DNA from 2 places in the Janibacter sp. DB-40 genome. Region 2 is predicted to be linked to the other one. Evidence: riboswitches for the same ligand, from Rfam matches in the RefSeq annotation. Region 2 holds a riboswitch; the other holds the start of a gene.
What was found. Region 2 has a riboswitch for thiamine pyrophosphate ahead of thiC (phosphomethylpyrimidine synthase ThiC). Riboswitches for the same ligand answer to the same signal wherever they lie in the genome.
Positions count from the first base shown of each region.

Region 1 (14,816 bases), 1.0 Mb from region 2:
GTCAGCCCCTCGCCGGCGGCGATGACGGCATCGCGCACCTCCGCGCCGGTCGCGTCGTCGAGCATCGCGGTCGGCTCGTCGAGCAGGAGCAGGGACGGTTGCAGCGCGAGGGCCCCGGCGAGGGCGAGGCGCTGGGTCTGCCCGCCCGAGAGGGTGTGGGTCGGTGTGTCCAGCGGCAGGTGGCCCAGACCGACCCTCTCGAGCGCAGCCGTCACGCGCGGCGGCATCTCCTCCGCGGGAAGGGCGATGTTCTCCAGGCCGAAGGCGACGTCCCGGCCGACCGTGGCCGCGACGGTGCCGGAGCCGGGCTCCTGCAGGACCAGCCCGACCGACCCCGGCCGCTCGCCCGGCGCGCGGCCGTCGAGGCGCACGGTGCCGGAGAGGTCTCCCGAGTCGACGGTGAGCAGCAGACCCGCGAGCGCCCGCAGTAGGGTGGACTTGCCCGACCCGCTCGGCCCGACGAGCAACACCCGCTGGCCCGCGGGGACGGTCAGGTCGAGGTCGCGCAGCACCGGCTCCCGACGGCCCATCGGGCGCCAGGTCAGGCCGCGGACCTCGACCTCTCCCCCCTTCGCTGGTGGAGGCGTGCGCGCGGAGAAGTCCTCGCCGCGTGCACCTCCACCCGGCCGAGTGGGCTGGCGACGCATCACGGTCACCGCGATCAGACCGCCCTCTGCTCCAGGACCTCCTGGCCCGGCGGGAAGGGGTTGAGCGCGCCGGCGCGCGCGAGCGCCCGGGTGAGCAGCCAGCCACCGAGGCCGGCGATGACGATGCCGGAAGCGACCATGAGCGGCAGGTAGGCCAGCTTCCACGTCCAGGTCCAGTCGGGGAAGTAGGTGCCGATCTCGTAGAGCCACTCCAGCGGCGCCGAGAGGGCGCCAGACAGGAGTGCGACCATCGGGCCGAAGGACGCGTAGGCGAAGATCGCGAAGGCGAGCTCGGCGCCGATGCCCTGGGCGAGGCCGGAGACGATCGTCGTCACGCCCCACTGGTTGCCGAAGAGCGCGGAGACGGTCGCCGCGATGAGCTCGCACGCCAGGGCCGCGCCCGGGCGGCGGATGACGAGCCCACCGACGATCCCGGCGATGAACCAGAAGCCGACGAAGAGGCCGAACAGCGGCTGGAAGGCCAGCCCGAGCGCGGAGATCGGGCCGTTGTAGAGGAGGCCGTACCCCCAGTAGGCGACGCCGAAGGCCACGCCGAGGAAGGCGACGGTCAGCAGGTCGACGGTGCGCCAGCCCATCAACGGGCGGGTGGCGAGGACGGTGCCGGCGCGGACGTGGTCCGTCGGCTTGGTGGTGGTCATGTGGGTGCTTCTCCTGTGTCGATGAACCCACAGGGAGGGTTCCCACCGCCGATGACCGCGGCCCCGGGGGCCTCGGCATCGACGAGGGCCCTTGAGACTCGACTCCCTACGCCGGTGCGAACCGGATCAGGTACGAGGGTCTGCGGTTGCCCGCACTCTCAGCGCTGTGCGCTCCCCTGTCGTGCCCTGCCAGCATACTCGCTGTACGCGCGATGACCAGTGCTGGCGGCCCGTCCTGTGGCAGTGTTGTGCACGACGAGTACTTGGCGCGGCATCCGCTGCGCCCCCCTAGACGAAGGGACAACCGACGTGGGCAACATGGTCTGGAAGCTGCTCGGGACGGGGTCGGCGATCATCGCCGGCATCGTGTCGAAGAAGGTCATCACGGCGATCTGGAAGAAGGCCGGGCACGACTCCGAGATCGACCCGACCAACCCGGACATCCCGTTCGGGGAGGCGCTGGCCTACGCCGCCCTCGTTGGTCTGGCCGTCGGTCTGGCCCGGACCTTCACCACGCGTCAGGCCGCCGCGATCTACCAGCGCTCGGCGGGCCACCTGCCCAAGCCGATGCGCGAGAACATGGAGCGCGAGCTGGCCGAGGGTGGCGCCAACGCCGACGAGATCAGCAAGCACAGCCGCAAGCGCTCCTGACGTGCGGGGCATCTCGATCACCGAGCCCGGGGACGCCGACGTCCTGCAGGCCACCGACGTCGACGACCCGCGCCCGCAGTCGGGTCAGGTCGTCGTCGACACGGTCGCCGTGGGCGTCAACCGGGCCGACGTCATGCAGCGCAAGGGCCTCTACCCGCCGCCGAAGGGGGCCTCCCCCCTTCCCGGCCTGGAGGTCTCGGGCACGATCCGCGAGGTGGGCCCCGACGTCGACGGCTGGTCCGTCGGCGAAGAGGTCTGCGCGCTCGTCGACGGCGGCGGCTACGCCGAGCAGGTGCTCGTGCCGGCCGCCCAGCTGCTGCCGGTCCCGCAGGGTGTGTCCGTGCGCGATGCGGCCGGGTTGCCCGAGGTGGCCTGCACCGTGTGGTCCAACGTCTTCATGACCGCCAACCTGCAGCCGGGTGAGGTCTTCCTCGTCCACGGCGGCTCCTCGGGCATCGGCACGATGGCGATCCAGCTGGCCAAGGCCGCTGGCGCCACGGTGGCCGTGACCGCCGGCACCGAGGAGAAGCTGGCCTTCTGCCGCGAGCTCGGCGCGGACATCGCGGTCAACTACCGCGAGCAGGACTTCGTCGAGGAGGTCCGCAGCGCCACCGACGGGCACGGCGCGGACGTCATCCTCGACGTCATGGGTGCGAAGTACCTGCCACGCAATGTCGACCTCCTGGCGACGAACGGCCGGCTGGTCGTCATCGGGCTCATGGGCGGTCGCACGGGTGAGCTCGACCTCGGGAAGATGCTCAGCAAGCGTGCCGCCGTCATCGCGACCTCGCTGCGGGCCCGTCCGCCCGAGGAGAAGGCCACGATCGTCGCCGCCGTGCGCGAGCACGTGTGGCCGCTCATCGACGACGGCGCCGTCTGCCCGATCATCCAGGGCACCCACCCGTTGGACCGGGCGGCCGACGCGCACCGCGAGCTGGAGGCCAGCGGCCACATCGGCAAGATCCTGCTCACCCCCTGATCCGCAGGAGCCCAAGCAGTTGCGGGGTGGGCGCCTCCCCCTTCGCAGGAGCCTAAGCAGTTGCGGGGTGGGCGCCGCCCCCTTCGCAGGAGCCTAAGCAGTTGCGGGGTGGGCGCCGCCCCTTCGCAGGAGCCTAAGCAGTTGCGGTGGTGAGGTGGCCGGCGTCGAGGTGCCAGACCGCGTGGGCCACCTCGGCGACCTCGGGGTCGTGGGTCGCCAGCAGGACGATCCCGCCACGTCGGGCGACGCCCTGGAGCAGCGCGACCACCCGCTCCCGGGTGTCGTGATCGAGCTCGGAGGTGGGCTCGTCGGCGAGGAGGACCACGCCCCCTTCGTCCAGACGAAAGGAGGCGAGGGCCAGTCCGCGGGCGACGGCCACCCGCTGGCGCTGACCGCCGGACAGCTCCTCGGCGAGGTGGCTGCCGTGCTCCCCCAGACCGACCGCGGCGAGCGCCTCGTCGGCCCGCCTGGTCGCATCGCCGCCGGCCGTCCCGGCCGCCAGGAGCGGGACGGCGACGTTGTCGCGGGCCGTGAGCACCTCCGCCAGGGCGCTGCCCTGCGGGATGAGCACGGCGCCCGCGGCCCGGGCCGACTCCTCGTCGCCGAGGGTCCGCGCTCCCAGGGAGACCGTGCCCTCGGTCCGGGCCTGTGCGAGCAGGCCCCCGACGGCCCACAGCAGCGAGGTCTTCCCCGCACCGGAGTGCCCGGTGACCGCGGTGACCTCACCGGCGCGGGCGGTCGCGTCAACGTCACCCAGCGCACGCACGTCGCCGTAGACCACCCCGAGCCCCTCGATCACGAGGTCCGCGGGTGCCGGTCCCGTGGCGGTCCCGCGACGCGTGGGCGCGCTCATGCCTCCTCCTCGCCGGGCATCAGCAGCCACTGCCCGCCCTCGTCCCGGTGCACCCGAACCAGCGTCCCCGGTGGGAAGGCGTCCAACGCCGGTGCCGGCAGGGGCAGCGAGCCGTCCGCGGCGACGACGGAGTACTCCTCCCCGCTGCGACCCTCACCCCCGACGCGCCCGTCCCGGATGGTCACCGTGCGCGGGAAGGCCCGCGCGACGTCCGGGTCGTGGGTGACGACGACGACCGTCGTGCCGAGCGTGCGGCCCACCTCGGCGAGGGCGTCGAGGACGACGTCGCGGGACTCGTGGTCGAGCTGGCTCGTCGGCTCGTCCCCGAGGAGCAGGCCGGGTCCGCCGGCGAGGGCGACGCCGAGTGCGCCCAGCTGCTGCTGCCCGGGCGTGAGCCGCTCGAGCTTCTCGTCGGCCACGTCGCCCAGCCCGAGGAGGGCGACGAGCTCGTCCACGGCCGGGACCGCCCGGCCGCTCCGGCGGGCCGGCTGCTGCGCGAAGTCGATGTTCCCCCGGATGCTCAGCCACGGCAGGTGGTTGCGCTCGGCGCCCTGCAGGAGGATGCCGACGTCACCGGCGCGGAAGGCGTCGATCTCGCCCTCCGTCATCGCCGACAGCTCGTGCTCCCCGACGTGGATGCGCCCCGCGCTCGGCCGCAGCAGACCGCCGAGGAGCGCAAGCAGCGTCGACTTCCCCGCGCCGCTCGGGCCGAGCAGCGCGATCCGCTCCCCTGCCGCGACGGTGAGGTCGACCCCGGAGAGTGCCGCCACGTCGTGGCCCTCGGCGCGGTAGATGTGCACCAGTCCGTGGGTGCGCACCGGCAGCCCGGTCATGACGCCTCACCCCGGACGGCGGCGGGGTGGACCCGCCGCGCCACCACGGCGGCGATGGCCAGGGCGAGGACGAGCAGCACGACGGCGACCCCGGCCGTGGCAGCGAGCACGGCGGGCCACGCCGGTGAGAGGTCGAGCCGGGGAACCGCCGCCGGCTCGGTGAAGAAGGGGATCGACGGCAGTGCGATCCGTGCCCCGACGAGGGCGGACCCGGCCCCGAGCAGCACCCCGACGGCGACGCCGGCCACGTGCTCCGTGCGCAGGGCGCGGGCGATGTCGCGGTGCCGCACGCCGCTGATCCGCAGGGCCGCGAGGTCGCGGACGGCGGCCCGCCACCCGGTGACGGCGAGGATCACCAGCACGAGCGCGGCGAGGAGCACGGCGAGGACGCCACCGATGAGGGCCAGCTGCAGGCCCCAACCGGAGGCGGACTCGTCGAACGCCCGGTCGGCCTCCTGCGTCGTCGCGATGGAGCGGACGGTCACGCCGTCGTCGGCGAGCACCTCGCGGACTCGCTCCAGGGCGGCGGGAGAGGCATCGGCGAGCCAGATCCGGCTCTCGGCGCGGGTCGCCAGCTCCCCGCTGACGCGGGCCAGGGCGGGAAGGGAGAGCAGCACCCCCGGTCGGTCACGGACGGCAAAGCCGTCACGTGCTGGTCGACCTCGACCTGCGTCTGGCCGCCTGCGACGTCGATGACCTCGCTCACGTCGCCGACCGCGAGATCGTCGGTCGAGGCGATGGCCGGAAGGGGGTGGGGCACGTCGGTCACGGACGTCGAGACGTCCGCCCCGTCCGCCGCGCCGACGTCGAGGCGCAGCGTGTCCCCCTTCGTGCTCGCATCGACACCGAGGCCGCTCTCGTCGCGGGTGGAGCTCCACGTGCCCTCGCCGGTCACGGGGAGCGGCTCACCCCCGACGGTCAGGTCGGTCACGCTGACGGTGCCGTGCACCTGCGAGCCGGTCGACCCGGAGACGGCCAGGGTCAGGCCGGCCAGCCGGCAGTGATCGGAGCAGAAGAGGGAGGTGTCGACCTCGGTGCGCCCCTGGGACTTCGGGCCGAGGGTCGCCAGGGCGGTGGAGCGCCGACTGCCCTCCGGGGTGGTCATCTCCACGCGCAGCTCCGGTGGCTCGCTGCTGTCGCGGTCCTCGAGGTCCCACTCGACCGTGGCCCTCGTCGGACCGGCCGGCAGGATGATCGGCTCCTGCTCGGGGAGCGCGAGCACGTCGAGGTCGGCCGCGGTCACGGTCGACGGGTGCGCCACTCCCGGCAGTCGGTCCGGGTCGACGGCGATCGTCGCCGCCGACGTCTCGTTGTGGGGGCGGATCACGGCCACGGGGGCGGCCTCGATGCCGGCCTTCTCGAGGGTCTCCGCCGCGGCCATGAGCGCCGGCGCGGTGGCCGTGCTGACGGACGCGACCGCGGGCGCCCCCGTCTCGAGCTGGGCCCGGGCGACCCGGTTGTGGTCGGCGACCACCACCGCGTCGGCGCCGAAGATCGCGATGGCCGAGGCCACGGTCGTCACGACGAGCACCCGCCGCGCGGCCGGACGCCGACCGATACCGCGGCCGGAGATGACCGCGGCGACCCGTCCCCGGCGCACGGCTGCACGGGCCCGGCGCGCGGCGATCCACGGGACGAGTCGTGCCGCGAGCACCCCGACGGCGATGGCGAGCAGGGTCGGCGTCGCCAGCGCGGCCGGGCCGCTGAGGGCCCCGGTCGCCAGCCCACCGACACCGAGGAGGGCGAGGACGACGACGACCACGTCGATGACGACCGAGCTGCCGGCGGACCGTGGCCGCACGGAGCGCAGGAGGTCGTTGACCGGCTCACGCAGCACCGGGCGGGCGGCGAGGTGGACCGCCAGCACGGAGACGGCGAGCGCCCCCACGAGCCACGGGAGCACGCTGACGGGGACCTCGAAGGGCATCCCGCTCGGCAGCAACGCCGCTCGCACGACCGCAGCGAGGCCGAGAGCGCCGGCGAAGCCGAGGGGAAGACCGAGCAGCACCGGGATCGTGAGCTCCGCCAGCAGCAGCCGCCGGGCACCGGAGCGCGAGCGCCCGCGCAGGCGGGCCAGGGCGACGTCGTGCCGCCGCTGGTCCACGGCCGCCTGGGCGACGAGGAAGAGGACGAGGACGGACAGCAGCGCGAGCTGGACCATCACGAAGGGGACGATGACCGCCGTCTGGGCGCGGCCGGTGCTGATCCCGTCGACGAGCTGCCGGGCGGAGTCGTCCACCCGCAGCTCGGGGTGCTCCTCGCCGAGCTGCGTCGCCGCGGCGACGGCCCGCGGCATCGACTCGAGGGTGGCCGCATCGGCATCGAGCGGCAGGACCACGCTCGCGACGGCCCGCGGCAGGGTGTCCCTGAACGTCGCCTCGGCCGTGAGGAAGTCGTCGACGGCCGGCACGTGGTCCATGTCCCCCTGCGGCACCCCCGACTTGCCGTCCGGGCGATCCCCGAGCCAGTAACCGGGAGCCTCCTGCGCCACCTCGTAGACGCCGACGACGGTCAGCTCGACGGGCGGCGGGTCGGGCTCGAACCGCGTGTACTTCTCCTGGCCGATCTCGAAGGTCGTCCCGGGCTGCCACCCCCAGGCCTTCGCGTCCGCGCCGGAGACGACGATCTCGCCGGCCGCCGACGGGCAGTCGCCCTCGATCTCGAGGTGGTCGCACACCCCGGTGCGGGAGCGCAGCACCATGGGCGAGGGCTTCTTGCCCTCCTGCGGGACGACCGTGGTGCCGTGCCGCATGGCCTCGATCGGCTCCTCGGACACCCTCGTCAGGTCACGTGGGAGGAGCTCGGTGACCTCGGAGGGCATCGTCGTGCGCTCCTCGGACGTGCGGCCCCGGGTGATGGCCGTGGCGGCCGCGACGGGACCGGCCTCCTCGACGGCGACCCGCAGCAGACCCTGGTCGACGCTGCGGGCGAAGACGGGGGCGAAGACCGCGCACGTGGCCACCAGTGCCGACACGAGGGCAAGGGCGATGACCTGCCCTGTGCGGTGCCGCAACGCTGCCCACATCGACGTGGCCCCCTTCCGTGCCGCGGGCAACCCTATGCAGTCGGCACATGATCCGTGGAGCGGCGCGCCACTCCGGTTGTCCGCCGGTCGATGTATTCCGGCGTCCTCGCACCCGCCGGAATACATCGACCCAGCCACATGGGGACGCGAAGGGGGGCGGCTCGGTCAGTCCCCCAGCTCTGCTCCCATCGCCCGGCCCGCGGAGCGACCGGAGAAGATGCACCCGCCGAGGAAGGTCCCCTCGAGAGCGCGGTAGCCGTGGACGCCGCCGCCTCCGAAGCCGGAGGCCTCGCCCGCGGCGTACAGCCCGCGCACCGGCTCGCCGTCGTGGCCGAGGACCCGGCCGGACAGGTCGGTCTCGAAGCCGCCGAGGGTCTTGCGGGAGAGGATGTGCAGCTTCACGCCGACGAGCGGGCCCTTCTTCGGGTCCTGCAGCTTGTGCGGCGGGTAGGCGCGCTTGGAGATCTTGTCCCCGATGTAGGACCGGGCCACGCGCATGGCCGCGATCTGCGCGTCCTTGGAGTAGGCGTTGTCGAGCTGGCCGTCGCGCTCGTCGAGCTGGCGCTTGACGTGGGCGACGTCGAGGGCCGGCTCGCCCTCCTCGAGGAGACCGTTCATCCTCTCCACGAGCTCCTCGGCGGTGTCGGCCATGACGAAGTCCGCACCCTTGTCCAGGAAGTCCTGCATCGACGGGGTGACATCGGCCAGCGACCGCTTGCGCAGGACCCCCCGGACGTCCTTGCCGGTGAGGTCGGCGTTCTGCTCCGAGCCGGACAGGGCGAACTCCTTGCCTGCGACCGAGCGGTTGGTCACGAACCAGCTGTGGTCGTGGCCGGAGCGGCGCAGGTGGGCGAGCGTGCCCAGGGTGTCGAAGCCGGGCAGGAGCGGCGCGGGCAGGCGGTCGCCGTTCGCGTCGAGCCACATCGAGCTGGGTCCGGGGAGGATGCGGATGCCGTGACCGGGCCAGATCGGGTCCCAGTTGCGGATGCCCTCGACGTAGTGCCACATCCGGTCGCGGTTGATCAGCCGGCCCCCGGCCTCCTGGGTGATCGCGATCATCCGCCCGTCGACGTGGGCGGGGACGCCGGTGACCATGCGCTTCGGCGGGGTGCCGAGGCGCTCGGGCCAGTTCTCGCGGACGAGGTCGTGGTTGCCGCCGATGCCGCCCGAGGCGACGAGGACGACGGGCGCCCGCAGCTCGAACCCACCCTTCGGGTCGCGGTTGGTCGCCACCCCCCGCTCGGCGCGGTCCTCGGCGAGATGCACCCCGCGGATCCCGGTGACGGCACCCCCTTCGACGATCAGCTCGTCCACGCGGTGGCGGTGCGCGTAGGTGACCAGCCCGCGCTCGCGGGCCTCCTCCACCCGCCGGGCGAAGGGGGCGACGACCCCCGGTCCCGTACCCCACGTGATGTGGAAGCGGGGCACGGAGTTGCCATGACCGTGCGCCGAGCCGTCACCGCGCTCGGCCCATCCGACGATCGGGAACCAGCGCATCCCCTGCTCGTGCAGCCACGAGCGCTTCTCGCCCCCGGCGAAGTCCAGGTAGGCCTTCGCCCACTCGCGCGGCCAGTGGTCCTCGTCGCGGTCGAAGCCGGCGGTGTTCATCCAGTCGGAGTACGCGAGCTCGGCCGAGTCCTTGATGCCCAGGTGGCGCTGCTCGGGGCTGTCGACGAAGAACAGCCCGCCGAAGGACCAGTGCGCCTGCCCCCCGAGGTTGGCCTCGCTCTCTTGGTCGACGAGCAGCACCCTGCGCCCCGCGTCGGTGAGCTCGGCAGCGGCAACGAGTCCGGCGAGCCCGTGGCCCACGACAATGGCATCAGCATCCATGGGGTGACACTAAACTCATTACTGTCGGGTAGCAATGTCGCCGGACCGCGCGCTGACATCGTCCCCGCAGGCGGGGGAGACTGGGTCATGGACGCGGCCCGGTTCGAGACCTTCGGCATCTCCCACCTGGTGATGATCGGCGTCTTCCTCGCGGGGATCTGGCCGATGGTGCTTCTCGGCAAACTCACCCGACACCGGCCCCGGCAGGTCAGTCGCTGGCTCGCGGTGGGCCTCGTCGCCGCCGTCCTGCCGCTGCAGGTGCTCGACCACCTGCCCGGCAACTTCCAGCTCGGTGTGAGCCTGCCGCTGCAGCTCTGCGACCTGGCCGCGGCCGTCACGGTCGTCGCGCTGTGGACCCGGCGCCACACCATCGTCTGCGTCACCTACCTGTGGGGGCTCCTGCTCGCCCCCCAGGCCCTGCTCACCCCGGCGCTGTCGGCCGCCTTCCCCGATCCACGGTTCCTCGCCTTCTGGGCGATGCACATCTTCGTCGTCTGGGCCGCGGTTTTCCTGACCTTCGGCCTGGGGCACCGACCGGACTGGCGCGGCTACCGACGCACGGTACTCATCACCGCCACGTGGATGATCCTGATGTACCCGACGAACGTGCTGCTCGGGACGAACTACGGTTTCGTCAACCGCAAGCCGTCGACAGGGTCGATCCTCGACCTCTTCGGCCCGTGGCCGATCTACCTCCTGGTCGAGGTCGTCCTCGTGGCCACCGTGTGGGCCCTGATGACCTGGCCGTGGACCCGGCGACGGCCAGTCGAGAGCCCGGCGCCCGCCATCGAGCAGAGGTGACCGGCCGGCGAACGGGAGGACCTGCGCGAGCCGAGCCACCACCTTCGGGCTGGCCTGACCACGCTCCATCGGGTGCGCGACCTACAGTGACCCCGTGCGATGGACAGCAGCTCTCCGTCCCGCCGCGGCGGCCCTCCTCGTCGCAGCGGCGAGCCTCACCGGTGGGGCGACCGTGTCGGCGCTGTGGCCGGTCCCCGTGGAGACCGACTACTACGCCGCCGACGTGCGCCTGTCCCCCTCCTGGGGGCAGCACTCGACCATCGGCAGCGACACGGTCGTCGGCAGCGTCTCCGCCGAGTTCGCCGGATTCGCGCCGGGGGTCCGCGTCGAGCCGCGGATCAAGCCGGAGATCACCGAGCTGGTCGAGTCCGGCAACCTCGGCCTGTCCACGCTCGCCCTCGACGACGCCGACCGGGAGCGCCTGATCCGGGAGGCGGCCATTGGGGTCGGTCTGCGCTTCCTCGGCGGCGCCGTCCTCGGGACGGGCCTGGTGGTCCTCGGCGCCGGCCTCTACCGACGGGGCCTCCCCGGCCGCCGCCAGGTCATCGGCAGCGTCCTCGTCACCGCCGTCACGTGCGCCGGTGTCGGGGTCGCCGCACAGCGCTCCTACACGCCCGAGCGGCTCGAGGCGCTGCACTCCACCGGTCTGCTGGAGATGGCCGTCGCCAACCGCGGGATCCTCGGCGACGTGCGCACGCGCGCCGACCAGGCCACCCCGTACGTGCGCAACCTGCTCGCGCTCTCCAACGCCGTCCAGGCCGAGTACGCGCCCGCCGAGATCCCCGACGAGAGCGCGCTGAAGGTGCTGCTCGTCTCCGACATCCACGCGGCCAACCAGTACGCCCTGATGCGCACGATCGTGCAGGAGCAGGGGATCGACGTCGTCATCGACTCCGGCGACCTGATCAACTTCAGCCAGGTCGTCGAGGCGCGGCTGACCAACCTCTACCAGGGCATCGCCTCCCTCGGGGTCCCCTACGTCTTCGTCCGGGGCAACCACGACGCCATCTCCCCCGACGACACCGCCCTGCTCGACCGCCTGGCCGAGCTGGACAACGTCGTCCTGCTCGAGCCGCAGCCCGGCGACTACCAGCAGGTGACCGTCGGGGGCCTGCGCATCGCGGGCTTCAACGACCCGCGCACCTTCGGCAACCCGGCGAGCGAGGAGATGGCCCAGCGGGAGCGGGAGGCCCGTGACGCGTGGGTCGAGGCCCTCGGCGACGGGCGGGTGCCCGACCTGACCGTCGCGCACAACCCGATCTCCCTCGAGGACGCCCCGGGGCGCCTGCGGATCAACGGCCACATGCACGTCCCGGAGGTCGACGGCAACCGCATCCAGGTCGGCACCTTCACCGGCGCCGGGACGTTGCGCCACTTCACGTGGAACACCGACGGCGAGCTCCTCGGTCAGCCGAGTGCCTTCGACGTGCTCACCTTCGACTCGGAGTGCCGGGCCGGGCGGCTGACGCGTTACGAGTACCGCGCCGTCATCGAGGGACAGCCCAGCTTCGACTCCGTGTCGGTGCTCAACGCCGGCCGGATCGCCGAGGAGCCGCAGGAGGGACGCACCTGCGGCGGCGACTCGGTGGCGGTGGAGCCGTTCCCGACCCCGTGACCCACCCCCTTCGCCCCGGTCGCGGCCTGCTCAGCAAGACGAACCCCCGCTCCGCAAGGGTCTCGGACTCCCGCGAAGCGGGGGTTTCTCGGGTGACCCGATAATCGTGGTGCACCCCGACCGGGCTCAGATGCGCGGGAACACCGGCGGGTGGACCTTGGCCATCTGCTCGAGCACCCGCACGACCTGGCAGGAGTAACCGAACTCGTTGTCGTACCAGACGTAGAGGATGCAGCGATCGCCGGCGGTGATCGTCGCGCGCCCGTCGACGATGCCCGCGTGGCGGTTGCCCACGAAGTCGGTGGAGACGACCTCGGGGCTGTCGACGAAGTCCAGCTGCTTGTGCATCTCGCCGTACAGCGAGGTCTGCCGGAGGTAGTCGTTGAGGGCGTCGACCTCGACGGGCGTCTTCAGCGTGAGGTTGAGGATGGCCATCGAGACGTTCGGGGTGGGCACGCGGATCGCGTTGCCGGTGAGCAGGCCCTCGAGCTCGGGCAGCGCCTTGGCCACGGCCTTGGCGGCGCCGGTCTCGGTGAGCACCATGTTCAGGGCGGCGGAGCGGCCGCGGCGCTCGCCCTTGTGGAAGTTGTCGGTGAGGTTCTGGTCGTTGGTGAAGGAGTGGACCGTCTCGATGTGCCCGCCGACGATGCCGTACTCGTCGTTGACGGCCTTGAGCGTCGGGACGATCGCGTTCGTCGTGCAGGACGCGGCGGAGACCACGCGGTCGTCGTCGCCGATCATCGCGTCGTTGATGCCCGTGACGATGTTGGGCACCGAGCCCTTGCCCGGGGCGGTGAGCAGCACCCGGGAGACGCCGGGGCACTGCAGGTGCTGGGACAGGCCCTCCTCGTCGCGCCACCGACCGGTGTTGTCGACGACGATCGCGTCGGAGATGCCGTACTGCGTGTAGTCGACCGTGGTCGGGTCGTCGGAGTAGATGACCTGGATGAGGGTCCCGTTGGCCAGGATCGTGTTCTTCTCCTCGTCGACAGTGAGCGTGCCGTCGAAGGAGCCGTGCACGGAGTCGCGGCGCAGCAGACTGGCACGCTTGACGAGGTCGTTGGCGGCACCCTTGCGCACGACGACGGCGCGCAGCCGCAGACCGTGCCCGGCACCGGCGTGCTCGATGAGGATGCGCGCCAGGAGCCGCCCGATGCGCCCGAAGCCGTAGAGGACGACGTCGGTGGTCCCCTGCCCCTCGCCGTCGCCCCCACCGATGACATCGGCGAGCTCGCCGCGCAGGAAGTCCTCGAGGGGCACGTCGTCGCCGGTCTCCAGACGACGCCTGTGCAGGCGCGCGATGTCCACCGACGCGGGACCGAGGTCGAGGGTCGCCAGGGCCTGCAGCACCGGGAGGGTGTCGTCCACCGTCATCTCGACGTCGACGCGACGCGTGAACCGGTGGGCCTTGAGGATGTCCGTCGGCGACTGGCCGAGGAGCGTGCGCCCGTGGATCGAGGTGACCACGCCGTTCTCCCGGTAGAGGCGTCCCACCAGGGGGATCATGGCCTCCGCCTTGGCCTGCCGGTCGGCCCAGTCGGACAGGTGGTCGTCAGCGGTGGTGCTCGTCTGGTGCATCGTCGTCATGGGGCCCGAGAATAGCCGCGGGCCGGGCCCGATCCGTCCTCGGGTCAGTTCCCGGACGACGGCCGGGCGAAGGGGGGCCGACCCCGTCAGTGGGGGGTCGTCACCGTGAAGAGCGCCTGCTGCTTGGGCGCCCCGTTGCAGGTGAGGACGTGGGCCTCGCTCATCGTGCGGGTCACCAGACGGCTGTGGAGGGAGCCGCCCAGGTCGACGTCCACGCGCCACGTGCCCGAGCCGAGGTCGGTGGAGGTCGGCTCGGCGACGTCCGCGAGCCGGGCGCCCGGCACCGCGCCGAGCACATCGTGCACGGCCACCTGGACGACCGGGGCCCAGCAGCTGCGGCCGCGCCAGCGCTCGAGGTCGACCCGGCCGTCGAAGTGGTCCAGGACCACCCGCGGGGCGCTGCCGCCGTCGAGCTGGCCGTACATCGAGCCCTCGGGCAGCAGGGCGGTGTTGCCGGCGAAGCGGTCCCCGCCGAGGTGGGTCGTCTCCCAGACGGCACCGGGCAGGGCGTCGTCGAGCACGGCCGCCACGACCCGCCCGTCGATGGCGCAGCAGACGTCCTTGCGGGCGTGCGTGCACACGAGGACGAGGGGCTCCTCGGTCGGGTCGGGCAGGTCGTCGAAGCGTCCGGCGAGCTCGACGAGGTCCTGGGGCGTCCGCCAGGTGGAGCGGCCGATGAGGCCGCGCCGCACGTCGACGAGGAAGACCGGCTGCAACCCGTCCGCCTCGACGAGCGGGCCCTCGAGCCGGCCGTGCCGCCGCACCAGCTGCAGGCGGGCGCCGAAGCGGTTCAGCTCGGCGGACAGCTCCCCGGCCACCTCGGTCAACGGGTCGGCCTCGATGGGCTTCGCCGGCCACGGCCCGGAGTGTCCGACGACGAACCAGTAGGGGGCGGGCACCGCCGTCCCGACGGGCACGTCCCCTCGCTCGCGGGCGGCGAGCGAGCACCGGAAGCGGGAGTCGGCGGGAGTGCTCACGAGATCGACCCTAAACCGGCGCCCGGGAGCCCGCGCAGGGTCCCCACTCCGGCGAGCAGCAGTCGGCGGGCGAGCGCGTCACCGAGGTCGACGGACTCGCCGTCGAGCCAGCGGCCCACGATGCGCGCCTCCTCCTCGTCCAGCCGCAGTCGTCCGGCCCGGGAGATGAGCAGGGGCGCGTCGCCGGAGTGCTCGATCCGTGCCGCGAGGTGCGGCCGCGGACGCAGGCGCTCGCCCAGCGCCTCGTCGGCGGCGGCCACGCTCGCGACCGGGGGGACCGGCGCGGGTCGTTGGCCTGCCCGGTGGCGTGCCGCCAGGGCGCGGGCCACCCGGTGCGCGTCGACGTCGGCCAGGGCGTC
Region 1 covers NZ_CP120360.1:2,998,879-3,013,694, forward strand. Annotated here, with positions in the region: gene PVE36_RS14420 (ATP-binding cassette domain-containing protein) at 1-647, opposite strand, end outside; gene PVE36_RS14425 (ECF transporter S component) at 662-1,306, opposite strand; TPP riboswitch at 1,393-1,494, opposite strand; gene PVE36_RS14430 (DUF4235 domain-containing protein) at 1,625-1,957, shown strand; gene PVE36_RS14435 (NAD(P)H-quinone oxidoreductase) at 1,959-2,936, shown strand; gene PVE36_RS14440 (ATP-binding cassette domain-containing protein) at 3,070-3,789, opposite strand; gene PVE36_RS14445 (ATP-binding cassette domain-containing protein) at 3,786-4,622, opposite strand; gene PVE36_RS14450 (FtsX-like permease family protein) at 4,619-5,125, opposite strand; gene PVE36_RS14455 (FtsX-like permease family protein) at 5,104-7,635, opposite strand; gene PVE36_RS14460 (FAD-binding dehydrogenase) at 7,813-9,477, opposite strand; gene PVE36_RS14465 (TIGR02206 family membrane protein) at 9,565-10,278, shown strand; gene PVE36_RS14470 (metallophosphoesterase) at 10,373-11,893, shown strand; gene PVE36_RS14475 (glyceraldehyde-3-phosphate dehydrogenase) at 12,020-13,480, opposite strand; gene PVE36_RS14480 (sucrase ferredoxin) at 13,567-14,457, opposite strand; gene PVE36_RS14485 (cupin domain-containing protein) at 14,454-14,816, opposite strand, start outside.
Region 1: linked by a shared signal. The riboswitch ahead of PVE36_RS14425 (ECF transporter S component) and the one ahead of thiC (phosphomethylpyrimidine synthase ThiC) in region 2 are both predicted to bind thiamine pyrophosphate.

Region 2 (14,816 bases):
TACGGCGACGACGCGGTCGACCAGTACCTCCGGGAGGCCAAGGACGTCGGCTTCGACGTCATCGAGATCTCGACCGGCTTCATCATGCTGCCGACCTCCGGACTCCAGCGCCTCGTCGAGAAGGTCACCCGGGCGGGCCTGAAGGCCAAGCCGGAGCTGGGCATCCAGATCGGCTCCGGCGGGGACTCCTCGCAGGCCGAGCTCGCAGCCGAGGGCGCCAAGGACATCGGCGACCTCATCGACCGGGGGAGGAAGACCCTGGAGGCCGGCGCCGAGATCATCATGATCGAGTCCGAGGGCATCACGGAGAACGTGAGCACCTGGAACACCGGCGCCGCAGCATCGATCATGAACGGCCTGGGTATCGAGAACGTCATGTTCGAGGCGGCTGACGGTCCGGTCTTCGAGTGGTACATCAAGAACTACGGCAACGAGGTCAACCTCTTCGTCGACCACAGCCAGATTCTCCAGCTGGAAGGCCTGCGGCAGAACATCTGGGGCAACAAGTCGACCTGGGGCCGTGTGCTCAACCCGGCCTGACCGGGCGCACCACGAGGGTCGGACTCCGCAGCGGTGTCCGACCCTCGATCCGTGCCCGGGGCCGGTCAGCCCTCGTGCCGGAAGCCGAGCTTGATCGTGACCTGCCAGTCCGCGACGGCGTCGCCGTCGACATGGCCACGGATCGACTGCACCTCGAACCAGTCGAGGTTGCGCAGCGTCTGCGACGCCTCGCCGATGGCGTTCTCGACCGCTGCGTCGATACCGTCCGGCGAGGTGCCGACGATCTCGGTGATGTTGTACGTCCTGTTCGCCATGAGTGCCTCCTGGTCGACCCGGCGAGGGTGCCGGGAGCAGTCACGCTAGCGGAGGACGGCGCCCACGTGCACGGAAATCGGACCGGCGGGCGGTCGTCGTCGTCGCGGCCTCAGCGCACCGAGCCGAGCTCGACGAGGAGGACACCGGCCATGATCAGCGCGATGCCCAGGACCATGACCCGGGTGAGTGGCTCGCCGAAGAACACCCGTGAGCCGATCGCGGTGAGCGCCACGCCCGCGGCCGCCCAGATCCCGTACGCGACCCCCAGCGGCATGCCCTGGCCCAGGGTCGCGGCCAGCCCGGTGAAGGCGACGAGGTAACCGGCGCCGACCGCCGTGTACCAGACCGGGCGACCCGTGGCGGCGAGGCGGAGGGAGAGCGTCCCGGCGACCTCCGCGACGACGGCCACGACGAGGAGGAGCCACGCGGTCACGGGGTCGCCCCGGGTGCGCTGCCGTCCTCGTGCGACCCGAGCTCCACGAGCAGCACGCCTCCGATGATCAGGACGATCCCCGCGCCCATGAGGCCGGTCACGGTCTCGTCGTAGACCAGGGCCGACAGGACCGTCGTCAGCACCACACCGGTGGCCGACCAGATCCCGTACGCCACCCCGATGCCCATCCCGCGGCGCAGGACGGCGGCCAGCAGCACGAAGGCGGCGGTGAACCCCACGGCGACGACGACGTACAGCAGGGGCTGCTCGAGCGCGCCCTTCAGCGAGAGGGAGGCCGTCACCTCGCACACGATCGCGGCGGCGAGCAGGAACCACTTCGTCACGTGGCCCCCGATCCCGCTCGCGACATGGTCGTGATCCTACCGACGGTGGGTCAGGCGCGAAGCGGCGCCGGCGTGGACGCCGCGCCGGGACCCTTCCTCCCGCGGGTGATCGCGAAGCCGAAGGCGGTGGCCAGCAGGTACATCAGCAGCGAGTAGACCGCGCTCGGCATCGCGACCGTCGTGCTGCCGAGGATGCTGATGGCGATGGTGAGGGCGATGGTCGTGTTGTGGATGCCGATCTCCATGGAGGCGGCGATGGCCTGCTCGTGCGACAGGCGAAGCAGGAGCGCCGACCCGTAACCGATCGTCAGGCTCAGCAGGCAGAAGAGCCCGGTGACCAGTCCGACCTGGGAGAGGTAGTCGAGGATGTTCTCGCGCTCCTGCAGGACCGCGCCGATGATGATCAGGACGAGCACGACGATCGAGAAGATCCGCACGGGCCTGTCCGCCCGCGCGGCGAGCTCGGCCCGGCGGCCGCGCACCGCCATGCCGATCGCGACGGGCACGAGCACCAGGGCGACGACGCCGGCGACCTTGCCGAACTGCAGGCCGAGCTCGCCCTCCGCGCCGAAGTGGCGGATCGCGAAGTTCGTGATGAGCGGGATCGTGAAGGCCGCCAGCACCGAGTTGATGGCGGTGAGCGTGATGTTCAGCGCGATGTCACCACGGAAGAGGTGGCTGAAGAGACTCGCCGTCGTCCCGCCCGGGGAGGCCGCGAGCAGCATGACGCCGACCGCGAGCAGCGGTGGCAGGCCGAACGCCTTCACCAGGCCGAAGGCCACGACCGGCAGGGCCAGCACCTGCACGGCCAGGGCGAGCACGACGGCCCTGGGCTCCCGGCCGATGCGGGCGAAGTCGCCGACGGTCAGCGACAGGCCGAGGCCGAACATGATGATGGCCAGGGCGATCGGCAGGCCGACGGTGATCAGTCCGGAGTCCATGGCGGACACGATGCCACACAGGGTTACTCGTGAGTAGGAGAATCTCTTGCGGGTGCGTGGTCCGACGGCGAGGATGGCCCCATGGACGAGGTGAGCGAGCGCGTCGAGCAGGCCTTCGCCCGCACCCCGCGGTCCGGCTTCCTGCCCGAGCGGGAGCGCCACCGTGCGGCCGAGGACGGCCCGTTGGCCATCGGCGACGACCAGACCAACTCCCAGCCCAGCACCGTCGCCGCGATGCTGCGCCTGCTCGACGTGCGTCCCGGGCAGCTCGTGCTCGACGTGGGCAGCGGGTCCGGGTGGACGACGGCACTGCTGGCCGACCTCGTCGGCCCCGACGGGCAGGTCATCGGGGTCGAGCGCATCCCACGACTCGTCGAGACCTCCCGTGCGGCGCTCCTCGGGCTCGACCGCCCGTGGGCGCAGGTGCACCACGCCGACCCGGACGTGCTCGGCGCCCCCGGCCACGCCCCCTTCGCCCGCATCCTCGTCTCCGCGGAGGCGAGGGAGCTGCCCGAGCAGCTCGTCGACCAGCTCGCCACCGACGGGGTGATGGTCGTCCCGGTCGCAGGGGAGATGCTGCGGGTCGTGGCGCACCCGGAGGGCCCCCGGGTGACGCGGCACGGGCGGTACCGGTTCGTGCCGTTGATCTCCTGACGGAATGGACGAGCGCCTCGCGACCGTTGACGCCCACATGCGTGCACTGACCTATGACCGATACGGAAACGATGACGAGCTGCGGATGGTCGACCGCCCCGACCCGAAGGTCGGGCCGAGCGAGGTCCGCATCCGGGTGACCCGGGCGTCGGTCAACCCCGTGGACTGGAAGGTGATGTCGGGCGGCCTCGACCCGCTCATGGACAGCCACTTCCCGGTGGTCCCCGGGTGGGACGTCGCCGGTGTGGTCGACGAGGTCGGGCCGGACACCCCGGAGTTCGCGCCCGGTGACCGCGTCGCCGCCTACGCCCGCAAGCAGGTCGTCTCCGCCGGCACCTTCGCCGAGTACGTCACCGTCCGCGTCGACGATGTGGCCGCCGTGCCCGACGGGGTGACCGACGACGTGGCCGCGGCGCTCCCGCTGGCCGGACTGACCGCGCTGCGCGTCCTGGAGACCCTCGCGGTGACGAAGGGGGACACCCTCCTCGTCCATGCCGCCTCCGGAGGAGTCGGCCACCTCGCCAGCCAGCTCGCGGTCGCCTCGGGTGCGACGGTGATCGGGACCGCGTCGCCGGCCAACCACGACAAGCTCGCGGCCGTCGGAGCGACGCCGGTCGCCCACGGTGACGGGCTGGCAGACCGGCTCGCCGAGGTGGCGCCGGACGGCGTGGACGCGGTCGCGGACCTCGTCGGCGGTGTCCTCGACGTCTCCCTCGAGGTGCTGCGCGAAGGGGGTCGCCTCGCCTCGGTCGCCGACCCGACCGTCGAGGAGCACGGTGGCCGCTGGGTCTGGGTGCGCCCGGACGGGGAGCGTCTGGCGCGGCTGCTCGCCGAGGTCGCCGAGGGGCGGCTGCGTGTCGACATCGACCGCACCTTCCCGCTCGAGCAGGTCCCGGAGGCATTCGCCCTCAGCCGCGAGGGCGGCGCCCGTGGCAAGCTCGTCGTCGCCGTCAGCGACGAGGGCGCGGTCCTCGCCTGACCGCGTGAGCCGTCCCCGGCCGGGGAGGCTCACCCGCGTGAGTCGTCCCCGGCCGGGGCCGACGGCGAACATGCGACGGCCCCCGGCCGGTGCCACAGTGGTCCCATGGAGGAGAGCAAGGTCGCCAGCGCCACCGCCGTCGTCGAGGCCCCCGCGGACGTGGTCTTCGAGCAGATCGCCGACCCCGCGAACCAGCCGGCGTGGGACGGCAACGACAACCTCGCCCGGGCCGCGCCCGGTCAGCGGGTCCGCGCCGTCGGGGACGTCTTCTCGATGGTCCTGATCAAGGACGACATGGTTCGGGAGAACCATGTCGTCGAGTTCGAGGAGGGTCGGTTGATCGCCTGGCGACCCGCGGAGCCGGGTGCGCAGCCGTTCGGTCACCTGTGGCGATGGGAGCTGCGTGCACTCGAGGACGGCCGCACCGAGGTGACCCACACCTACGACTGGTCGCAGCTGACCGACGAACGTCGTCTCCCCCGGGCCCGCCGAACGACGTCGGAGCGTCTGCGGGCCTCGATCGAGCGCTTGGCGCAGCTCTGCACCGAGCGGGCCTGACCCGGCTCGGGGCTGCGGGGCTCACGAAGGGCGGGCACCCACCCGGTGGTGAGTGCCCGCCCGATTCCCCCCCCGGAGATGAACTCAGGCCCCGGCGTCCGCCATGCAGGAGTCGATGGCCATCATCAGCCCGTCCGTGAGGATGACGAAGTCGGCCTCCCCCAGGTAGCCGAAGGGCTTGGGGGCCTTGCCCTTGTTGTAGTAGGCGCCGCCACCGACGGTGGCCTTGGAGTGGATGAGTGGCTCCGACGTCGCACCGGTCTCCGCCATCCAGTGGTCGACTGCGATCGAGGCGTACCCGGCGCACTGCGGCTGCCCCATCTCCTCGGCGATGATCATCGCGCCCAGGTCGGTCAGGGGCAGCCAGGCCGTGCCGCCCCTGGCCAGCTGCTCGGCTGCCTTGTCGTTCCAGTCCACCTTGTAGCAGTGGTGCGCCGAGGCGACCGTCGCCGTCCCCAGCGTCAGCGCGGCCGCGCCTGCAATCACCCCGACCGACCGGCGAATGATGTGGTGTCCCATGACCGTCTCCCCATGTCCCCGTGCCGCCGGACCTCCCGGCGGTCTGGGAGCAAGCACACTCCGGTCGGCGCGGGTGTGCCATGCGTACATCTACCCATGGCGGGACGCGGTGAGACCGTCCTCCCTGTCGAGGAGGCCCATCCGGTGCGCGCGGGTGACGGCGCTCAAGCGGTCTCCGACGCGCAGCTTGCCGTAGATGTTGGAGCCGGTGCACCGTCCGCTCCGAGCAGCCCGCGAGTCGGGCGATGGTGTGCGCCTTGTGCCCGGCAGCCAGCAGGCGCAGCACCTGGGTCTCGCGCTCGGTCAGGTGCTTCGGGGGCAGGTGCTCGGGCTCGAAGAGCCGGACGAGGCCGGCGACGACGGGCTGCACGGCACGCAGCAGCGCCAGGTCCGCCTCGTCGTAGTCCTCGCCGCGACGGCCGATGAAGAAGACGACGAACTCGGCGCCCGGCCGCACGGGAAGCGCGGCCACCTGGTTGATCCCCCAGATCTCCAGGCTCCCGAGGCACTTCGGCGAGCTCTGCCACCGGTCCTGGCCGCCGTAGGCCCGGCCGGCGGTCGTCGGCTCGAGGTCGCCGGCACGGAAGCGGTCGATCAGGGGGTCCGGCCCCGCGTCGATGCGCATGTTCTCGCGCATGCGCGCCCGGGCCGAGGGGGAGGCCGACCGGCCGACGGCTCGCACGTCGTAGCCGAGGGGGGCGCCGTGGACCATCAGGCCCGCGCTGGAGCCGAGCCGATCGATGAGCAGGTCGCTCAGGGCCCCGACTCGGGCATCGGAGGTGCCCGGAGCCTCGACCACTGTGGCGACGAGGTCCACGACCGTGGCGAAGGGATCGCCCCCGCTGTTGGTGACCACGGGGCCATTGTCGTGGCGCCCGGGGGGCAAGTAAAGACGTCATGGGCGAGGTGGCCGACTGCTCGTCCACCCGGGTGCCCACCGCTGGCACCATGGGGAGCATGGACGCCGCACCACCACCTGCCGAGCCAGACGCCACGGACTGGACCTTCGTGCTCGAGGCCGGGTGCCCCGAGTGCGGGTACGAGCTGCACGACCCCGTCCTGACGGGAGAGCGCCTGCGGGCCGCGGTCCCGCGCTGGGCAGAGGTGCTGGGCCGCCCGGACGTCGCGCGGCGGCCCAGCGAGCACGTGTGGTCCCCGCTGGAGTACGCCAGCCACTCCCGTGACCTCGTGGCGGTGCTCGGTGAGCGCGTCGACGCGATGCTCACGGGGGAGGACCCGGTGCTCAGCGACTACGACGGTGAGGCGGCAGCGGTCCGCGGACAGTTCTGGGCCAACGACCCGGACGAGGTCGCGCAGCAGATCGCGACCGGGACCGAGTCCACCGTGGCGGTCCTCGGTCGCGTGAAGGGCGACGAGTGGGAGTGCACCGGCCGACGCGGTGACGGAAGGCCCTTCACCGTCACCGAGATGTGCCGTTACCTGCTCCACGACGTGGAGCACCACCTGCACGACGTCGAGGGCTGATGGGACACGTCCGCGAGGTCGTCGCGACGCTGCCCCCGGGGTCCTTCGCCTTCGTCATGGCGACGGGCATCGTCTCGGTCGGGATGGACCAGCAGGGCTTCGTCCTCGCCTCCCGCGTCCTGCTCGTCATCGCCCTGGTGGCATGGGTCCTGCTCCTCCTGGCACTGGGGACGCGGTGCGTGCTGTACCGCAACCGGGTGGTCGCCGACCTGCACGACCCCGTCGTGGCCTTCGGCTTCTTCACCGTCGTCGCCGGCACCGACGTGCTGGCGGTGCGCCTGGTCGACCAGTACTGGCAGGCCAGCGCCGCGATGCTCGCCTTCGCGGCAGTCGTCGGGCTCTTCCTCGGCTACGGCGTCCCCTGGGCCGCTGCCCTAGGACGGGCGGAGCGTCCCGTGCTCCAGCACGTCAACGGCACGTGGTTCATCTGGGTCGTCGCGAGCCAGTCGGTCGCCACCGCGGCGGCGAGCATCGAGCCGCACGTCCCGGCGGGTCGGTCCGAGATCGCCGTGCTCGCCGTGTCGGCCTGGTCGGTGGGCATCGTGCTGTACGCCGCCTGCGCGGTCTTCGTCGCCCTGCGGATCCTGCTCTACCCCTTCTCCCCGTCCGACCTCAACCCGCCGTACTGGGTCTCGATGGGCGCCATGGCCATCACCGTGGTCGCGGGCGCGAAGATCGTCGAGATGGACTCGACGCCGATCATCGACGTCACCTCCGGACTCATCGGCGGCCTGTCCGTGCTCGGCTGGGCCTGGGCGACGTGGTTGATCCCGGTGCTCTTCGCCGTCGGCGTGTGGCGCCACCTGCTGCACCGGATCCCGCTGACCTACGAGGCGACGTGGTGGAGCATCGTCTTCCCCCTGGGCATGTACGCGGTGGCGGGGATGTACATCGGGCGCGCCGACTCCCTTCCCATCGTCGAGGCGATCGGCTCCGCCTGGCTGTGGGTGGGCGCGTCGGCGTGGCTCTACGCGGCGGTGCAGATGGCCCGGTCGTCCTGGCGCCGGCGTCAGGACGCGGGCGTACGGTCGGTGGCATGACCACTCGTGACCAGGTCCATGTCCGCTCCGTCCGCGACGAGCCCGCCAGTGGCGACGGCCACCGGGTGCTCGTCGACCGGGTGTGGCCCCGGGGCGTGAGCAAGGAGGACGCCGCCCTCGACGACTGGCTCAAGGAGGTCGGGCCGTCCACCGAACTGCGTCAGTGGTTCGGCCACGACCCGGAGAAGTTCGAGGAGTTCGCGAAGCGCTACGAGAAGGAGCTCGAGGGCAACGAGGACTGGCAGACCCTGCAGGACCTCGTCGCCGAGCACGGCCGCGTGACCCTGCTCTTCGGCGCCTCCGACAAGGAGAACAACCAGGCCGTCGTCCTGCGGGACCTGCTCACCCGCTGAGCGCACCCCACCGCGGCTGCTCGTGGAAGTGGTGCACCGGTCCCGCGCCGGCCCCGACGGCCAGGTCCTCCCCGTGGCGAAGGGCGTCGGTGAGCCAGTCCTTCGCCTCCCGGACCGCGGGGAGCCAGCCGTCGTGACGGGGGCGAAGGGCGGCGATCGCCGTGCTCAACGTACAGCCGGTGCCGTGGGTGGCCGTGGTCGCGATCCGGGGGGAGCGCAGCTCGACCACGTCACCATCGGCGGCGTCGAGCCACACGTCGACCGACTCCGGCCCCTCCAGGTGGCCTCCCTTGAGCAGCACCCGGCGGGACCCGGCGCCGGCAAGTCGCTGTGCCTGCGTGATCAGACCCTCGCGCGAGGTCGCCGGTTCCTCCTCCAGGAGCACAGCCGCCTCCGGCACGTTCGGTGTGATCACGTCCGCTCGGGCGACGAGCTCGCGCACCGCGGCCACGGCATCGTCGGCGAGCAGCCGTGAGCCCGAGGTCGCGACCATGACCGGGTCCAGGACGACCGGGACGTCCGCGAGCGGGCCCGAGGCGAGCGCCGCGTGCACCGCCTCGACGAGCTCGCTCGAGGCGAGCATGCCCACCTTGACGACGTCGATCGCGACGTCGGCGACGAGGGTGTCGACCTGCGCGCGCACGACGTCGACCGGGACCTCGTGGACGAGCGTGACCCCCCGGGTGGATTGGGCTGTCAGCGCGGTGATGACACAGGTGCCGTAGGCACCGAGCGCGCTCGCGGTCTTCAGGTCCGCCTGGATGCCGGCACCCCCCGAGGGGTCTGAGCCGGCGATGGACAGGACGACCGGGGGGCGGGGGAGGGGGACCGTCATGCGAGCACCGTAACGATGTGGTTAGTGTGGAGGCACCCCCGCGGGAGCTCGGGCACGAGCTGAGATCGGACTGTCGCCGTCCGGACCGTCTGAACCTGTCCGGATCATGCCGGCGAAGGAAGAGGAGGCGCAGCATGCGCACATCCCATGAGGCCGAAGTCCACCCCCAGCACCGTCGGGTCGAGGTCGTCGACCCCCACGACCCGAGCGTCCGCGTGCCCGTCACGGCGATCTCCCTGGCGCCCGCGCCCGACGGGAGCGAGCACGAGGACGTGCACGTCTACCGCACCCGCGGCCCCGGCTCCGACCCGCAGGTCGGGCTGCCCGAGCTGCGCACGGGGTGGATCGAGGCACGCGGTGACGTCGAGACCTACACCGGCCGCCCCCGCGACCTGGCCGACGACGGCCGCTCGGCCGTGCGCCGCGGAGCGGCCTCACTGGCCTGGCGGGGACGGGAGCGGACCCCCCTTCGCTCGACGGCGGGGCGCACGGTCACCCAGATGCACTACGCCCGACGCGGTGAGATCACCGCGGAGATGCGGTTCGTCGCTCTGCGAGAGGGCTGCTCGCCGGAGATGGTGCGGGACGAGGTGGCCGCGGGCCGGGCGATCATCCCGGCCAACGTCAACCACCCCGAGTCCGAGCCGATGGTCATCGGTCGGGCCTTCCTGACCAAGATCAACGCCAACATCGGCAACTCCGCCGTGACCTCGTCCATCGCCGAGGAGGTCGACAAGCTCACGTGGGCCACGCGGTGGGGTGCCGACACCGTGATGGACCTGTCCACCGGCGACGACATCCACACCACGCGCGAGTGGCTCATCCGCAACAGTCCCGTCCCCATCGGCACCGTGCCGATCTACCAGGCGCTGGAGAAGGTCGACGGCCGAGCTGAGGAGCTCTGCTGGTCCGTTTTCAAAGACACCGTCATCGAGCAGTGCGAGCAGGGGGTGGACTACATGACCATCCACGCGGGAGTGCGCCTGCCCTTCGTGCCGATGACCGCCGACCGCGTCACCGGGATCGTCTCCCGCGGCGGCTCGATCATGGCCGGTTGGTGCCTGGCCCACCACGAGGAGTCCTTCCTCTACACCCACTTCGACGAGCTGTGCGAGATCTTCGCGCGCTACGACGTGGCCTTCTCCCTCGGCGACGGTCTGCGGCCCGGCTCGATCGCCGACGCCAACGACGAGGCCCAGCTGGCCGAGCTGCGCACCCTCGGCGAGCTGACGCAGCGGGCGTGGGAGCACGACGTCCAGGTCATGGTCGAGGGGCCCGGGCACGTCCCGATGCACCTCGTGCGGGAGAACGTCGAGCTCGAGCAGGAGTGGTGCCACGGCGCCCCGTTCTACACGCTCGGCCCGCTCGTCACCGACATCGCGCCCGGCTACGACCACATCACCTCGGCCATCGGCGCCGCCGAGATCGCCCGGTACGGCACGGCGATGCTCTGCTACGTCACGCCGAAGGAGCACCTGGGCCTGCCCAACCGGGACGACGTGAAGACCGGTGTCATCACGTACAAGATCGCGGCGCACGCGGCCGACCTGGCCAAGGGACATCCCGGCGCCCGGATGCGTGACGACGCGTTGAGCAAGGCGCGCTTCGAGTTCCGGTGGCACGACCAGTTCGCGCTCTCCCTCGACCCCGAGACCGCGATGGCCTACCACGACGAGACACTGCCGGCGGAGCCGGCGAAGACGGCGCACTTCTGCTCCATGTGCGGGCCGAAGTTCTGCTCGATGCGGATCAGCCAGGACATCCGGGACGCGTACGGCTCGGCGGCCGACCAGCGTGCCCTGATCGAGGAGGGCATGGCGGCGAAGTCGCGCCAGTTCGTCGAGCTCGGCGCCAGCGTCTACGTCCGCCCCGACACCGAGACGCCTGCGCGATGACCCTCGTGCCCGGACTGCCGCCCGCCGGACGGGCCGCCGTGCGCGGGGGCGTCATCGGCAACTACGTCGACCAGCTGAGCATCTTCCTGCCCGTCGTGGCGCTCGCCCCCGCCCTGGCGACGCTCGCCGGTCCGCACGCCGGGGTCACCGCCGGTGCGTCGGTCATCGTCGCCACCCTCCTGGGCCGCCCGATCGGGTCCATGGTCTTCGGTCGGCTCTCCGACCGGATCGGGCGCACCCGCACGACCAAGGTGGCCATCGCGGGAACCGCGGCGTGCAGCCTGGCCATCGCGGTGGTCCCGACCCACGAGAGCATCGGCGTGCTCGCCATCAGCACCGTCGTACTCCTGCGGTTCATCGGCGGGGTGTTCCTCGCCGGGGAGTACACGTCGGCCATCCCGTTGGCGATGGAGTGGTCGGTGCCCCGCCGCAGGGGCCTCGTCTCCGGTCTGATCATGTCCATGGCCCCGTGGGCGCAGTCGACGATCGCCTTCGTCACCGCCGCTCTCATCGCGCTCCTCGGACCGGAGACCTACGCCGCGTGGGGGTGGCGCCTCGTCTTCGCCGCCGGGGGTGCAGCAGGTCTCGCACTGCTTGGCTACTACTCCTCACGCGTCGCGGACGCCCCGCACGTCGTGCGCCAGCGGGAGCGCGCGGCGGAGGAGGGCGCCCCCGCGGCGCTCGGTCTGCGGGCCGTCCTCGGTGGCCACTACGCGGGGGCGTTCTGGCAGATGTTCGGCCTGATGACCGGTCTGTGGCTCATGACCAACATGGTCGTCATCCTCGCCACCGGTCGGCTCGGGGCCGATGCCGGCCTGACCGGCAGCCGGATCGCGGTCGTCATGGGCGTCGCCGCCGTCGCCCAGGCGCTCGTGATGTCGGTGACCGGCCATCTGTCGACCGTCGTCGGCCGACGACGGTTCTTCATCGCGTGGGGGCTCGTCGCCGCCGTCGCGGCACCCCTGCTGTGGTGGGGCACGCTCGCTGCCGGCGTCATCCCCGTCATCGTGGGGATCGCTCTGCTGCAGGTGATCACGGTGTGCGGCTACGGTCCCGTGGGCGCATACCTCTGCGAGCGGTTCCCCGCGCACGTGCGCTCGACCGGGTACGGGACCGCATACTCCCTGTCCATCGTCGCCCCGGCCCTGTGGCCCTGGTGGCTGCCCACGGTCGAGGGCGCCCTGGGCCATGATGGGTCGGTCGCCGCGGTCCTCGTGGTCGGTGGCCTGCTCGTCGCCGGCTGTGGCGCCCTGGGTCCGCGACTGGCCCCGGCGGAGCTGGACCGCGACGTCGAGAGCCTCGCCCGGGCGAGGGACGAGGCCTCGTCGGAGGCGGCGTTCGCCGGTGGTCACTCATGACGGCCGACCTGCGCGCCGAGGTCACTACGGCGGTCGCCCGGGTGCGGGACCGCTCGCCCCTGGTGCACGGAGCCACCGGATCGGTGACCCGGGCCCTCGTCGCGGACGGCCTCCTCGCCGCGGGCGCGCGCCCGATGCTCACCGAGAGCGTCGCGGAGGCTCCCACGCTCGTCACCGTCGCGGATGCACTGCTGATCAACCTCGGCTCGTTGAGCACCGACGGGATGGCCGGCTTCGTCCCCACGGCGCGGGCGGCGCACGAGCGCGGCATCCCGTGGGTGCTCGACCCCACGGCGATCGGGCTCGCGCCGGTGCGCACCCCGATCGCCCACGACCTGTGCGCGCTCGGTCCGACGGTGGTGCGGGGCAACGCCTCCGAGATCCTCACCCTGTCCGGCGGGGGCCGGGGCGGACGGGGCGCCGACAGCACCGCCACCCCCGACGACGCGGCGACCGCGGCCCGCCACCTGGCCGATGGACGGTGCATCGTCGCCGTATCCGGCGAGCGCGACCTCATCACCGACGGAGAGCGCACGATCCGCGTCACGGGCGGATCGGCGATGCTCACCCGGGTCTCCGGGACCGGTTGCCTCCTCGGCGGGCTGACCGCAGCGTTGCTGGCGGTCGCCGCCGGCGGCACGGAGGCGAAGGGGGTCACCCCCTTCGCCTGCGCCGTGGCCGCCACCGCGCTGCTCACCGTGGCCGCCGACCGGGTGGGCGCCATGGGCCCCGGGAGCTTCAGGGTGGCGCTCCTCGACGCGCTCGACGCGGTGAGTGCCGCCGAGGTGGGCGATGGGGTGGGTCTGGCGTGGGAGTGACCGACTGGCGCCTCACCCTCGTCACCTCCGGCGACGGCCAGGCGACCGTGACGGCCGCCGCCGCGGCTGCCGCGGCCGGCGCGGGTGTGGTCCAGGTGCGCTGCAAGCACCTGCTGGCCGGCGACCTCCTCACCCTCGTCACGGCCGTCGCCGAGGCCGTCGCCCGGGTGGCGCCCTCGACCCGGGTCCTCGTCAACGACCGGGCCGACGTCGCCCACGCCGCCCGCCGCAGGGGGGTCGCGGTCCACGGCGTCCACCTCGGGCAGGCAGATCTCCCCGTCGCCGAGGCACGCGCGCTCCTGGGGCCCGATGCGATCATCGGCCTGACAGCGGGGACACTCGACCTCGTCGGGCAGGCGGAGTCGCGGCGGGGCGCGGACCGTCCGGACTACCTCGGTTGCGGACCCTTCCGGCCCACCCCGACGAAGGACATCGGGCGTCCGCCGGTCACGCTGGCGGGCTACCCGGCCCGGGTGGCGGCCACGCGTCTGCCGGTGCTGGCCATCGGCGACGTGACCGTCGCGGACGTCCCCGCGCTCGCCGGGACCGGCGTCGCCGGTGTCGCGCTCGTCCGCGAGATCATGGGGGCCGGCGACCCGGCGGCGGCCACCCGCGCCTGTCTGGCGGCGTGGGGACGGTGACTCAGGCCACCTTCGCCGCCATCTCGTCGTCGACGAAGACCGGTCGGGCCACGCGCAACCCGGCCACGGTGATGCCCACCCCGCTGAGCATGAGCAGCAGGAGCACGACGGTCCACCCGCCCGTGACGGCGCGGAGGACGCCGACGACGAGCGGCCCGAGACCGGCGAGGAGGTACCCCACCGGTTGGACGAAGCCCGACAGCTGCGCCGTCACGCGCGGGTCCCGTGACCGGGCGGTGATCAGGGCGATCGCGGTCGGGAAGGCGAAGCCGGACACGCCGAGCAGCGCCGCCCACACCCACGGCAGGGCCGTCGGGGCCAGGAGCAGGCCGAGGTACCCGCTCGAGGCGAGCACACCGAAGGCGACCATCCAGACCGACAGGTGGCGGCCGCGGTCGATGACGGTGGGCATGAGCAGCCCGCCGAGGATCCCGAGCCCGGCGACGATCGAGGTGTACGCCCCGGCGGAGGTCGCCGAGAGCCCGGCGTCGCGGTAGATCTGCGGCAGCCAGCCGAACTGGACGTAGGCATTCATCGACTGGACCGCGAAGAGCGCGGTGAGCGCGATCGCGGTCGGCGAGTGGATCATGCGGCCGTTGACGACGCTGCCGGTCCGTCGGTGCACGCGGTCCTTGGCGCTGATCACCAGCCACGGCACGAGGGCGAGCAGGGCCACGACCCCCCACACCCCGAGCGCCCCGCGCCACTGCCCCGGGGCGACCTGCGCCAGGGGAGCGGCGAGGAGCGGACCCATCGAGCCACCGATGGTCAGGCCCATGCTGTAGACGGTCATCAGCCGCACGCCGCCGTCGAGCGAGTGGGCCTTGATCCACGCCGGGACGAGCACGTTGCCCAGGCCCATGCCGGCCAGACCGACGGCCGTGAGCGCGATGAAGACGACGGCGGAGTCGGTGAGCACCCGCAGGAGCAGTGTGACGACGAGGGCGGCGACGCCGAGGGTGATGCCCTTGGACAGGCCGACCCGTTTGGCCAGGGCCACGGCGACGCCACCGGCGAGCGCGAAGGTGAAGCCGGGGAGCGCGGTGAGCAGGCCGGCGAGCGTCGGGCCGAGGGACAGGGCGGCGCTCAGCTCCTGCAGGAGCGGGCCGACGGAGGTGGCGCCGGGGCGCAGGTTGATCGAGATCAG
Region 2 covers NZ_CP120360.1:673,013-687,828, forward strand. Annotated here, with positions in the region: gene PVE36_RS03325 (phosphosulfolactate synthase) at 1-540, shown strand, start outside; gene PVE36_RS03330 (dodecin) at 606-815, opposite strand; gene PVE36_RS03335 (SMR family transporter) at 926-1,249, opposite strand; gene PVE36_RS03340 (SMR family transporter) at 1,246-1,593, opposite strand; gene PVE36_RS03345 (bile acid:sodium symporter family protein) at 1,644-2,534, opposite strand; gene PVE36_RS03350 (protein-L-isoaspartate O-methyltransferase) at 2,616-3,188, shown strand; gene PVE36_RS03355 (NADP-dependent oxidoreductase) at 3,226-4,167, shown strand; gene PVE36_RS03360 (SRPBCC family protein) at 4,273-4,725, shown strand; gene PVE36_RS03365 (hypothetical protein) at 4,810-5,244, opposite strand; gene PVE36_RS03370 (DinB family protein) at 6,202-6,729, shown strand; gene PVE36_RS03375 (tellurite resistance/C4-dicarboxylate transporter family protein) at 6,729-7,769, shown strand; gene PVE36_RS03380 (DUF488 family protein) at 7,766-8,122, shown strand; gene thiD (bifunctional hydroxymethylpyrimidine kinase/phosphomethylpyrimidine kinase) at 8,112-8,957, opposite strand; TPP riboswitch at 8,988-9,097, shown strand; gene thiC (phosphomethylpyrimidine synthase ThiC) at 9,092-10,852, shown strand; gene PVE36_RS03395 (MFS transporter) at 10,849-12,210, shown strand; gene PVE36_RS03400 (hydroxyethylthiazole kinase) at 12,207-13,028, shown strand; gene PVE36_RS03405 (thiamine phosphate synthase) at 13,019-13,669, shown strand; gene PVE36_RS03410 (MFS transporter) at 13,671-14,816, opposite strand, start outside.